Regions from separate parts of the Syntrophothermus sp. genome, predicted to be linked through region 1. Evidence: riboswitches for the same ligand, from Rfam matches in the RefSeq annotation. Region 1 holds a riboswitch; each other region holds the start of a gene.
What was found. A riboswitch is a leader RNA that binds a small molecule or an ion and turns the genes downstream of it on or off. The one in region 1 is predicted to bind fluoride.
Positions count from the first base shown of each region.

Region 2: another riboswitch for fluoride. It lies ahead of HPY90_RS06140 (dynamin family protein); the one in region 1 lies ahead of HPY90_RS09395 (hypothetical protein).
Region 3: another riboswitch for fluoride. It lies ahead of HPY90_RS05960 (dynamin family protein); the one in region 1 lies ahead of HPY90_RS09395 (hypothetical protein).

Region 1 covers NZ_JABUEX010000027.1:3,803-7,708, forward strand. The annotation lists gene HPY90_RS09390 (MFS transporter) at 1-988, shown strand, start outside; fluoride riboswitch at 1,133-1,205, shown strand; gene HPY90_RS09395 (hypothetical protein) at 1,260-1,532, shown strand; gene HPY90_RS09400 (hypothetical protein) at 1,625-1,918, shown strand; fluoride riboswitch at 2,165-2,235, shown strand; gene HPY90_RS09405 (cation:proton antiporter) at 2,346-3,497, shown strand; gene HPY90_RS09410 (universal stress protein) at 3,510-3,906, shown strand, end outside.
Region 2 covers NZ_JABUEX010000014.1:2,096-6,001, forward strand. The annotation lists gene HPY90_RS06140 (dynamin family protein) at 1-1,687, opposite strand, end outside; fluoride riboswitch at 1,751-1,819, opposite strand; tRNA gene HPY90_RS06145 (tRNA-Pro) at 1,964-2,040, opposite strand; gene HPY90_RS06150 (metallophosphoesterase family protein) at 2,103-2,579, opposite strand; gene HPY90_RS06155 (XTP/dITP diphosphatase) at 2,581-3,186, opposite strand; gene rph (ribonuclease PH) at 3,188-3,906, opposite strand, start outside.
Region 3 covers NZ_JABUEX010000013.1:23,786-27,691, forward strand. The annotation lists gene HPY90_RS05950 (galactose-1-phosphate uridylyltransferase) at 1-464, shown strand, start outside; gene HPY90_RS05955 (methyl-accepting chemotaxis protein) at 633-2,117, shown strand; fluoride riboswitch at 2,288-2,363, shown strand; gene HPY90_RS05960 (dynamin family protein) at 2,448-3,906, shown strand, end outside.

The DNA of each region.
Region 1 (3,906 bases):
CGGATTGCGCTTGGTTTCCGGGTACATAAGCGATAAGACCCGTCAGTACTGGATGCTTACTATAATAGGTTATATGCTTAATCTTTTTGCGGTTCCGCTTCTGGCGTTGGTCGGACGCTGGGACCTGGCGGCTGCCTTAATGATTCTCGAGCGAATAGGCAAAGCCATTCGAACCCCGGCTCGGGATGCCATGCTTTCTCACGCCACCAGGGCTGTAGGCAGCGGTTGGGGGTTCGGTTTACACGAGGCCATGGACCAGGTCGGGGCTATGCTAGGACCTGTTATCGTGGCTGCCGTTTTATATCTTAAAGGGGGCTATGAAACTAGCTTCGGTATCCTTGTGGTACCGGCTCTGCTGGCAATAACCGTGCTGCTGACTGCCCGTTATTTTTATCCCAATCCCAGGGACCTAGAGGTTGGTTACCCGAAACTCAACACCAAGGGCTTTGCCCAGGTGTTTTGGCTGTATTTGGGCGCAGTGGCTCTGATCGCCTTTGGTTACGCTGATTTTCCGCTTATCGCTTTCCACTTCAAGAAGGTAGATATTGCACCCGACCAATGGCTCCCGACTTTATATGCGTTGGCCATGGGGGTGGATGCCCTGGCCGCCCTGGCCTTCGGCAGACTGTTCGATCGCATTGGGATAGCGGCATTGGCTTTGGGTTCATTGCTGACGGCATGGTTCGCCCCATTAGTTTTTTTCGGAGGACTTCCCTATGCTGTGGCGGGGATGGTGCTGTGGGGGATAGGCATGGGGGCCCAAGAGTCGATTATGCGGGCGTCAATTGCCGAGATGGTACCGATAGATAAAAGAGGCACCGCCTATGGAATATTCAACACGGGCTATGGAGTTTGTTGGTTTCTTGGCAGTGCTTTGATGGGGTACCTGTACGATGTTTCTCTGATGTTCCTGGTCGTATTTTCCGTTGTGATGCAATTAGCATCGATTCCGTTGTTCCTAAAAGTTAAAAGACGACTAACGGCTTAAGATGGGAACGGAAGCGAGCTGAAGATGCCTTATGGCTTAACGATAGTGGCATAGGGTGCTTTGTGTTCCAATGCACAGAATGCCTTTACTTACTCGGCGATGGGGTTTATAATTTTCTAATGAAGAAGCGGCGCCAACTAAATCCTTTTATCGGGTGATGGAGCTCACCCCGCCTGGCGGCGAAAATGCAGCAAGAGCTAATAGCTCCTATCTTAATTTACTAAGATAGGGCTTTTTCTTTTATAAGGGCCCGGATGCGAGGAGAGCAGTTGTGAAGGTATTAGTGGTAATCCACGCAGGCAGCAATCGCTTGAATAACTGGGGTAAGGCACTAGTCTATGCTCGCAAGAAGAATGCTACCATAATTGCGGTGGTATTGGTGGAAGGGGACGACCAAGCGGCGGAGGCCGACCAACTCTTGGCAAGACTGGTCGAGCAGGCCTCGGTAGCGGAAGTGGTGTTGATCAGCCAGGTAATCAGCTCGGACGCCTTCAACGCGGTTGAACATGCTGCTCTTCACGGCGCGGACATGATTTTCGTTTGACTTCTCTTATGATTTGGAGCCACTTCGTCAAAGACTAGTTAGGGAAGGCAGGTATTGCTTGGTTTATTCATGGTGGGGAGGGAGTAAATACAATGTCGAGAGAGAAGGCATTTCAAGCCCTGATTTCTGAATTGACTTGTGCGTTAGAAAGGCTTGCACCCCGATTTCAGGCAAAGGTTCGTGGCGTGGATATACTATATATCGAACACTATCACGAACTGATACCGACGGCGCTATCAGTAAAGGTGGTCAGCAATAACGGGTATTTTGGCAGCGCGGCTATCGGCTTATCTCAGGCAGCAGGATTAAACCTGGACATTATAGCTGCTTTTCTATTAGGAGCGGGACTGGCAGATGCTGATAAGTATCAAGAGCGTGAATACTAGACTTGCTAAACAATGTAATCTTCTCCCGCCTCGTTAACCGTTGACGCACTCAAGAGGTTTCCAGTAGAGTACATTGCCTATAATTCCTCCACTTGTATCAATGACCGAGGAGTCAACGGTATAATCGTCTGAAGGGTCAGCTTGAAGGAGCGGGACGAGACACAGGGCAAGGGGATCGCAGGCCTGAACTGGTACAACATATTGACATAAGTGATCCCGCCATAGTAAAATTACGTCCGGCAAACATTATATCCAGGTGATGGAGCTCACCTCGCACAGTGGCGGAAATGCACAAGGCTAATAGCTCCTACTTTCAAATGCTGGGGGTAGGAGCTTTTTTGCGGCTTATTGCGCGAATCCATGCCTCTCCACTTCCAGCACCATATCTTTTCGCTCCCAGTAAAATCTTCTTCAAGGAGGGATACCTGTGTCTGATTCATTAATCGCAGTAGTAATGATAGCCCTTGCCTTTTTGGCCAGCCTGATTTCCATCGAGACTGCCATTTCTGTTACCATTCTCGAGATTCTGATGGGGGTTGTTGGAGGAAACTTCCTTGGCCTTCACACTACTTCGTGGATAAACTTCTTAGCCACCACCGGCTCAATAGTCCTTACTTTCCTGGCCGGGGCGGAAGTGGACGTTGATCTTATGAAATCCAAACTAAAAGAAAGTCTTCTCATAGGGAGCTTTTCTATGTTGGCGCCATTTTTTGCCGCCTTTACTTACTGCTATTATATAGCCGGATGGAGCATCCAAGCTTCGGAAATTGCGGGGGTAGCACTTTCAACCACCTCTCTTGCTGTTGTTTATTCTGTTCTAGTGGAAACCGGACTAACCGATTCGGAAACCGGCAAGATACTTATGGCGTCGTGTTTTGTAACCGATCTTGGGACAGCCATAGCTTTAAGTACGTTATTTGCTCAGGTTAGGTGGACAATATTAATTTATATAACCGTGTCCGTCATAGTATTAATCCTGGCTCCACGAATCCTCTCCTGGGTGTTCCAGCGCTATGGCGACAAGGTTATTGAACCGGAGATAAAGCTTATCCTTTTGCTGCTGTTCGCCCTCATCTACGTTGCCGAGTTAGGTGCAAGCCACGCTGTGCTACCCGCCTTTATACTGGGATTGGTTGTTTCGAAAATCTTCGCCAAGCATCGGCAGGTGCAGCACAGATTACGTATTGTATCCTTTGCCATGTTGACTCCGTTTTTCTTCATAAGAGCAGGAATGAACGTATCTCTTCGAGAAATATCTACCCACCTGGGACTGGTTGTCACGCTCTTTGTCGTTAAATTCGTACCCAAATTCGGTGGTGTGTATCCTTTGGCCAGGAGGTACATGACAAAAGACGCCATGTTCACTACTTTGTTGATGAGCACCGGCCTGACCTTCGGCACCATCTCGTCTCTGTTCGGATTAAATGCCGGGTATATAAACGTGACTCAGTTCTCGCTCTTGGTGACGACCGTCATTTTAAGCGCTGTTATTCCGACATTTGTAGCTCAAAAGTGGTTCGAACCTGATCATTTGATTAGTAACGGCGACCAATACGTGGTGGAAGAGAATGAGGAGTAAAGGAGGGAAACGATGTTTAGGAGAGTTCTGTTAGCAGTCGACGCTTCAAGAAATGCGGAGAAGGCATGTGACGAAGCAATAGCGTTAGCTAGTATGACGGGGATGGAGATCACCGCCATTTCTGTAGTTGACCTTCCGGATTATGCGGCTACGGTAGGGGAAGTTGAAGAGGTTAAACAGGAAGGTTATAGGCTTTATTCTAAAATTCTCAATAATGTGGTTAAAAATGCTGAGAGACAAGGAGTATCAATGACAACCAAAATACTAAACGGACATCCGGCCGAAACCATTATCAAGTATGCCGAACAGGGAGGGTACGATCTCATTATCATGGGCCATCAGGGCGTGTCTGGCATCAAGGAATTCTTGATGGGAAGCGTGTCCGCGAAGGTTCTCCAGCATGCGAAAT
Region 2 (3,906 bases), on a different contig from region 1:
TTTCTATGTGTTTCTCGATTTCCGCTTTGCGTTCCACGGCATCCTGCTCTCCTTTACCCTTGATTTCCACGGCCTGTTCTATACTGGCGTTTACCGCCTGTTTGGCCCGCTCAGTCTCCTCCTTCAGAAGCGACTTCAAAGCCAAAGCCGACTGTCGCAGGCGGTTCAAGAAATCATACCGGATGCGGCCGTAATTCCGGTCTACATCCTGGGGAATGTCCTTGGCCATTCCTTGCCAGATTATACGGTTAAGGAGCCGGCGAGGGAGCAACCCCGAGAACGTCCTGGGCGAGATCTCAAGCATCAACGGGTCTAGGCCCACTTTGTAGTAGAACTCTGACCTCCCCGTGACGTCCACCCTGAACCTCTCCCCCGTGTAATCGATTCCGAAAACCTCGCAGGCCTTACCTAAAATTCGCGATATAATGTCGTCGAGCCTCGACAGGAAGCGGTTCTGGGCCTCTTCGAATTCCCGCGCCACCTCTTTATCCGTTTCCTGCCTCCATCTTTCAAAAACCGAGGTGAGATTGGTCAGGGCTTCTTGTTCGATAGCTTTGATAAAAAACCTGGTTTTTAAACCCTGATTCTGCTGGTACCAGTTCTCCAACATCAAAGCCAAGGTCTTTTCTAACGACGACCTGTCTTTTTCAAACTTTTTGTCCAGATCCTCAAGTATTCTCTCCACCTCGCCGTCCAGGAGCACGGCCACATCCCGAGTTTCCCTGTCGACTATTCTCAAAAACTCGGCATAGCTGGCTATCTTTGCCCGCAGTTCTTCTACCGGCAATTCGAGGGCCTGCCGTTCCACCCTAAGCGAGGTCGACACCTGCAACAGGAGGTTGCCCAGTTTGTTCCGCAATGCCACCTCCAGCAATCGGTCCCGGTGCGTATAAAAGTAACCCAGTACGGCTTCTTCGAGCACCGCAAAACCGCTTTCCTCCAGTTTCTGCGGGTCTTGGGCTACCTGCGCCTCCAAGGCCATAAGAGCGGATAAAGGATACACGTCAACCGACTGCCCAAGCTCCTTTTCCAAGGCCGCGCGGGTAAAATCCACGAGCCGCTTCACGTCATGGTCGGAATAGAAGTCAGTCTTGTTTAGAACAAAGTAGATCATGGGAACCTGCTCGCGAACATCGCGCAGGTATCTGATCTCCTCGACTGCTACCGGTGTATCGACCGAGAAGACAAATAAGGCAGCATCGATATGGGGCAGGTATCCGTAAGCCGTCTGGGTGTTATGTTCAAAAATGGAACCTACGCCGGGGGTATCGACCAGCCGGATACCCCGGCCGAGAAGCCGTGAGGGAAAGGTTATGTGGGCTATCGCTACCTGCTTTTCGTTGTTGGGATTTCTCTCTTCGGTGATGTAATCTGCCAGCTCCCCTACCGTCACTTCCCGGCGCAGGCCGTTTTTGTGGATAATTGTGACTGTCGGTTCAGCCCCGTACTCGACAACCGTTATGACCGAAGTGGCGGGGGTCACTGCCATCGGCAGCACCGGCTGCCCCAAAATCGCGTTGACGAGAGTAGACTTGCCCCGTTTCTGTTGTCCGAGGATGGCCAGGTTGAAGTAATCTTTCTTCATTTTCTCTTTTAGAGTTTCCAGCCCGGATGCGGTAGCACTGTCGATGTATGTCCGAATGCTTTCGAGGTATTCGATTGTCTCCGATAAGATGTTGGCCGACACCCGATCTTGCTCCCCTCTCTAAAAGAAATGAGCTTAAAAAACAGAAGCCCCTGTCTAGGTTGGTATTAGACAGGAGCTATTAGCCGGTGCCGTTTCGCTTAACGCGGGGTGAGCTCCATCACCCAAAACATGACCATACGGGAACCATCCCTCTGTCACGTTTCTCTCTATTATGATTCTCGTAAACACTCAACCCGAATTCTGTAGGGACCCTGCCTTCCTCAAATTTCTACATCGCTGAAATAAAGGTCTATCAAGGCTTCCTGGTTATCGAGCTGGTCGGGGCGACAGGATTTGAACCTGCGACCTTCTGATCCCAAATCAGACGCGCTCCCAAACTGCGCCACGCCCCGTAGCAAAAACTATTTTACCATACCTTTTCGTTGAGCGTCAAAAACTGTCCCTTATTTGCATGTTATCGGATCTTCACCAGGCGGGTTGTTATCCTGTCCTGGTCGATTTCGACTAAGGCATAAGTCCCGTACTGGTGAAGCCGGGGTAATGATGCACTTCCCGGATTCAAAAACCATATCCCTTCGATTTTCTCCCATCCCGGTTCGTGGGTATGCCCAAAAACTACAACGTCTGCCCCTGTCTCCTTGGCACGTAGCTTGAGGCTTATGAGATGGTTTTTGACCCTGTACAGATGACCATGTGTCAAAAGAAACCTGTAGCCTTCAATCTCAAACAAGTCTTCCGCTGGCTCGGACATCCCTATATCACAGTTACCTACAACCACTCGCGCGTGCACTCCAGAAAAGCGCGCCAACTCTAACCCGTCCTTATAGAAATCTCCCGTGTGCAGGAGAAGGTCTACTCCCTCCATCTTCCCTAGTTCTGCTTTCATCATATTGATGCGGCCATGCGTATCCCCGCAAACAACTATCCGCAACTCACTCTCCCTCCCATAAGGAAGCGAGTATGGCCCGTGCTCGCTCCAAAGCCCGTCCCCGGTGGCTGATGCGGTTTTTGACCTCGGGCGGCAGTTCTGCCATGGTTCGCCCGTACCCTTCTACGACAAACAGCGGGTCATACCCGAAACCCCAATCTCCCCGAGGTTCGTGGGCTATCTTTCCCTCGCAGGTCCCTTCGGCTAGGTGTACCTCACCCCAAGGAACGGCCACGGCAACAACACACCGAAACCTTGCACCCCGTTTTTCCTCAGGCACGCCCCTCATCAGGTCCATCAGTTTGGCGTTATTAGCAGCATCATCTCCGTGTTCCCCCGCAAACCGGGCCGAGTGCACGCCCGGGCTGCCCCCGAGGGCGTCAACTTCAAGCCCCGAATCGTCGGCTAGGGTAACCATTCCAGTCACTTCGGCTATAGTCCTCGCCTTTTTTATTGCGTTTTCAGCAAACGTTTCCCCGTCCTCTTCCACTTCGGGAACCTCCGGAAACTGTTCAAGGCTGAGCACTTCCACTCCCATGCCGTCCAGAAGCTGCTTCAACTCCTGCAACTTCTTGCCGTTACGTGTTGCTAGGACCAGCTTCCTTTCCATTTCACTTCTCAGCCCCTAAAACCGCCTTCTGCTTGGCGATGAGAATAGATATTCCCTTTTTAGCCAAGCGCAGCAGTTCGTCTAGCTCATCCTGGCTAAAAGGGTTGTTCTCGGCCGTTCCCTGGATCTCTACGAATTTTCCACTCCCGGTCATCACCACGTTCATGTCCACTTCGGCTTCTGAGTCTTCCCCGTACTCCAGGTCGAGCAGAGGAATGCCCCGCACTATGCCCACGCTGGTAGCAGCGACGTAATCGGTGACCGGTAGTCTTTCGATTATACCTGATTCTTTAAGTTTCTGCATAGCCAGGTAAAGGGCCACGAAAGCCCCGGTTATCGAAGCGGTTCGGGTTCCTCCGTCGGCCTGAATGACGTCGCAGTCGATCCAAACGGTCCTTTCGCCCAGCGCGGACATATCAACTACCGCCCGCAGGGCCCGCCCGATTAACCGCTGTATCTCTGAGGTCCTGCCGCTGACCCTGCCCCTGTTTACCTCCCGAGCAGTCCTGGTAGGGGTCGAGCCGGGCAACATCGAGTATTCGGCGGTCACCCAGCCAGTCCCGGTGCCTTTGAGAAAAGGCGGCACCTTGTCTTCAACCGAAGCCGTACATATTACCCGGGTGTCCCCGGTCTCGATCAGAACTGATCCGGGGGCGAACTTGGTGTATCCGGGAATTATGTTAATCGGCCGGGGTTCGTCGAAAGCCCGCCCGCTGGTTC
Region 3 (3,906 bases), on a different contig from region 1:
AAAACATTGGTTTGACTCAATACTACAAGGAACATAGAGAATGTTTGATATGTACTATGTTGAAGCAAGAACTGGACGCCGAAGAGCGGATTGTCTACCAGGATGAGCATTTTGTAGTTCTGTGTCCTTACGCTTCGCGGTTTGCCTACGAAACGTGGATTGTTCCTAAACGTCATACGGAGCATTTCGGGCAGGTTAACGAGGAGGAAGAAAAGGGATTGGCTGTACTCTGCAAGAGGGTCAGCTTGGCGATAGTAAAAGGCTTAGATAATGTTTCTTACAACTTCGTCATTAACACGGCTCCTGTCAACTCCCCGTACGAACCTGGGTATCATTGGTACATGGAATTTACTCCGCGGCTGTTGGTGGCCCACGGCTTTGAAATAGCTACGGGAATTTACATGAATCTCGTTCCCCCTGAAACGGCAGCCCCGGTTCTAAGAGAGGCTTTAAAGGAATGCTAGACAAACAAGGTGCAGGTCATGGTCAACAGTGACGAGCTTTAGATGCTATCCCGAACGAAGCTCAAGACTGTGAGTGAGCCCCCCCTTTTGTGCCCGGTTATGGTACGCAAGGGGGGCCTTAATTGGGAATCGAAGGATTAGTGAAGATTTACGCATGGGAGGTGGCATATGAGGATGAGAGGCGTAGGCATCGTTGGGGCTGGGGAGAATGCGAGCTCGGTGCTCAGAGTCTTTAACGGGCTAAGACAGTTTGCTTTAGTAGGCGTTTATGACATCGATGAAGAAGCCCCGGCTGTTCAAGTCGCTCAAGAGCTGGGAGTCCCAGTTTACAGAGATCTAGAAACATTTTTGAAACAACCGGACCTTAATATCTTAATCGAGACAACAGGCAGCGAAACACTCCTACAAACAGTATATGAAAAAAAGAGCAAAGCCTGCTTAGTGATAGACTCAGAGCTTGCCAGCATCCTAACCGCCACAATTGAGGAGGCCGGGAGTAAGATTACGGGGAAGGCATGGAGGGAGAAGGAAGCATTCCAGGCGCTAGCACCGTTTTTCGCCCAAACTTACGAGGACGGTGCTATTTACTTCACCACTGACCTTGCGCGGTATGATTTCGTTGCCGCCAAAGACCTTGATATTTCCGGGATAAGGCCCGGTGATAGGGTGTCCGGAATCGAATACGTGGAACAGTGCATAAAGGAAAAGAGAGAAGTAAAGGGCTCGATTGATGCCAAGGTTTATGGGAAGCCTCTCAAAATATGGGTGAACCCCGTGTACGATGATGCCTCCGATGAAATTGCCGGATCCTACGGGGTCATGATACCCAACGTCCATCCCGTGATACGGGCCTTTGATGTATTTGCGCCTATTGTTATCGAATCCAATGTAGAAGGGGCGCAGGTAATGGTGACTGATCTAGAAAGGGTTACACACAGCATGTCGAGCAAAAAATTCGGCATCGACGAGATGTCGGTCGGGACTCCTATTAGAGAAGGGGATGCCGGGTGGAAAGTCGTAAAAACTGCTTCAACTGTCGTACAAGATGTGGAAACGAAGAAGTATGGGACTATACGTATGATTGGGATACCTCTATTTGACAGGGAGAGCCGAGAGGTGATAGGCGGGTTTGGTGTTGCCACGCCGCGGATGCTGGCGAAGAATCTGAAAGAAACGGCTACGGCCTTGAGGGGCAATTTGCAAGAGATTGCGAGTGTAATGGAAGAGATAGCGGCTCTGGCTAGCGAGATAAACGTTAATCAGAGCAACCTCGCTGACATAATCAAAGACGTGCAGGCGATTTCCACGGACATAAACGAAATACTCAACTTTATTCGCAACGTGGCTGATCAGACCAAGATGCTGGGGTTAAACGCGGCTATCGAAGCTGCTCGAGCCGGCGAATACGGTCGGGGGTTCGGAGTGGTGGCCGAGGAGATCCGGAAGCTGTCTGATCAGTCAAAGGAGACGGCAGAGGAAATCAGGAAGCTAACGCGTAAAATAGAGGAAAGAGCTGCAAAGGCCGGAGAAGCTTCGACTAACAGCGTTAACCAAAGCCAGGAACAGGCGGCGGCTACTCAGGAGGTGAGCGCCTCCGTAATGGAGATGGCTGATATGGCAGAGAAACTGGCAGGGTTGGCAGAGTCGCTGTAGAGTGAGACTTTTGTCAGTTTCTTTTTACCGGTCACGGCATCATCTGCGTACCCTGATTAGGACTTGATTTATCCGGACAGCCACACGGCCCCGACTTATCCGGTTTTTGTATCTGGCAGAAAATCGGTTCGAAGTCGAAGGTGTCAAGAGTCTCTTGAGTCTAGATGTTAATTAATAGGGGTGATGGTGCCCACCTGAGCCGCAAGAGGCTCAAACGGCTAAGCAGCTAATGGCTCCTGTTAGGTTTGACAGGGGCTTTCTTTATTAGGGGACGAGCCTTTTTGATGAAGTAGGAAGTTGCCAGAAGACATTTGGAGGTGAAAAACCGAGATGCAGACGGAAAAGAAACTTCTGGAAGAGACTCGAAAAATACTGGATGAGGTGGAGTCTGCCTGTAACGACTTCGGCTTGAGTTCTCTTAAGAAAACCGTGAAAAGTATACAAAACTTTACTGAACAGAACCAATACCTGGATGTTGCGGTTTTGGGCTCCTTCAAGGCGGGTAAAAGCTCGTTTTTAAACAGCCTTATCCAACGTCCCCTCCTGCCCGTGGGCAATATCCCGGTCACGTCGGTGATAACCAGGATAAGATACGGGCGCCAAGAAAAGGCTACCGTTTCTTTCCTGGACGGAACCAGCCGAGAGATTCCAATCGATGAGATTCAGGACTTCGTTTCCGAATCGGGAAACCCGGGCAACGAGAGGGATGTCTTCTCGGTCGACATCGAGGTACCAACCCTGGAGGACTTCAAGGCCATAAGGCTGGTCGACACCCCCGGGATCGGCAGCGTATGGCAGCACAACACCGAAACCACCACCGGGTGGTTCCCGGAAACGGGAGGGGTCTTGTTCCTGATCAGCGCCGAAAGGGCGATATCGGAAAGCGAACTGAACTTCTTGAAAGAGACCTATTTGTATACCCCGGAAATCGCCGTGGTGATCACTAAGGTAGACCTTTTCGGCGAAGACCAGCTGAAGGACATCGAAGCGTTCACCGCCGAGGTGCTGAAACGGAACTTCAAAGGCGGTTTCCCCATCTACCGGCACTCGGCCTACCAGAACGCTGACCGCTACAACCGGGAGTTGAAAGAGAAGGTGCTTTTCCCCCTGGCTCAGAACCGTATCCGCGTCTTCTTCAAGATACTCTCGCATAAAATGTCTACGCTGGTCGAAGCCTGCATCTCTTATCTTGAGATAGGCTACGAGGCGTCGACCAAAATGGAGGCAGAAAAGCAGAAGATAAAAGAAATCATTCTAGACCAGCATCTCAACTCGCACTTCGTCCGCCGGGAGCTTACCTTAATCATCGCCAGCTACAAGGAAAAGACCAGGGAAAGCTTGAGGACCTACTTTGAGGCCTTCCGGAGCGGAATAGAACTCAAGATAATCGATGAATACAACACTGCCTTCGAAACCTTTAAAGGGAACCTTTATGAGGTAACTAGGCAGTTTGAAAAATGGCTGGCTCAAGCCCTGCACACCGAACTCAGCGAGATCCTGGCCCAGGAAGAAAAGTCGTTCGAGCTGCTGAATGCCGTCAAGAAACACCTCTCGTTCTACCTCAAGTCTTTCCGGGAGAGGCTAAGCGAGAACCTGGAACGGGTTTTGGGGGTCAAAATGCGGGCCGAAGAATGGGAGATGACGCTGGGCGAAATGAAAAAGCCCAACATCTCCATCAGCAGGTCTTTCGACTTCCACCTGGACCTGCTCTGGTTCTTCTTCCCCATGTTCATCTTCAAAAACGTTTTCCGCCGGTATTTCTTGAAACAGATACCGTATGAGGTTGAAA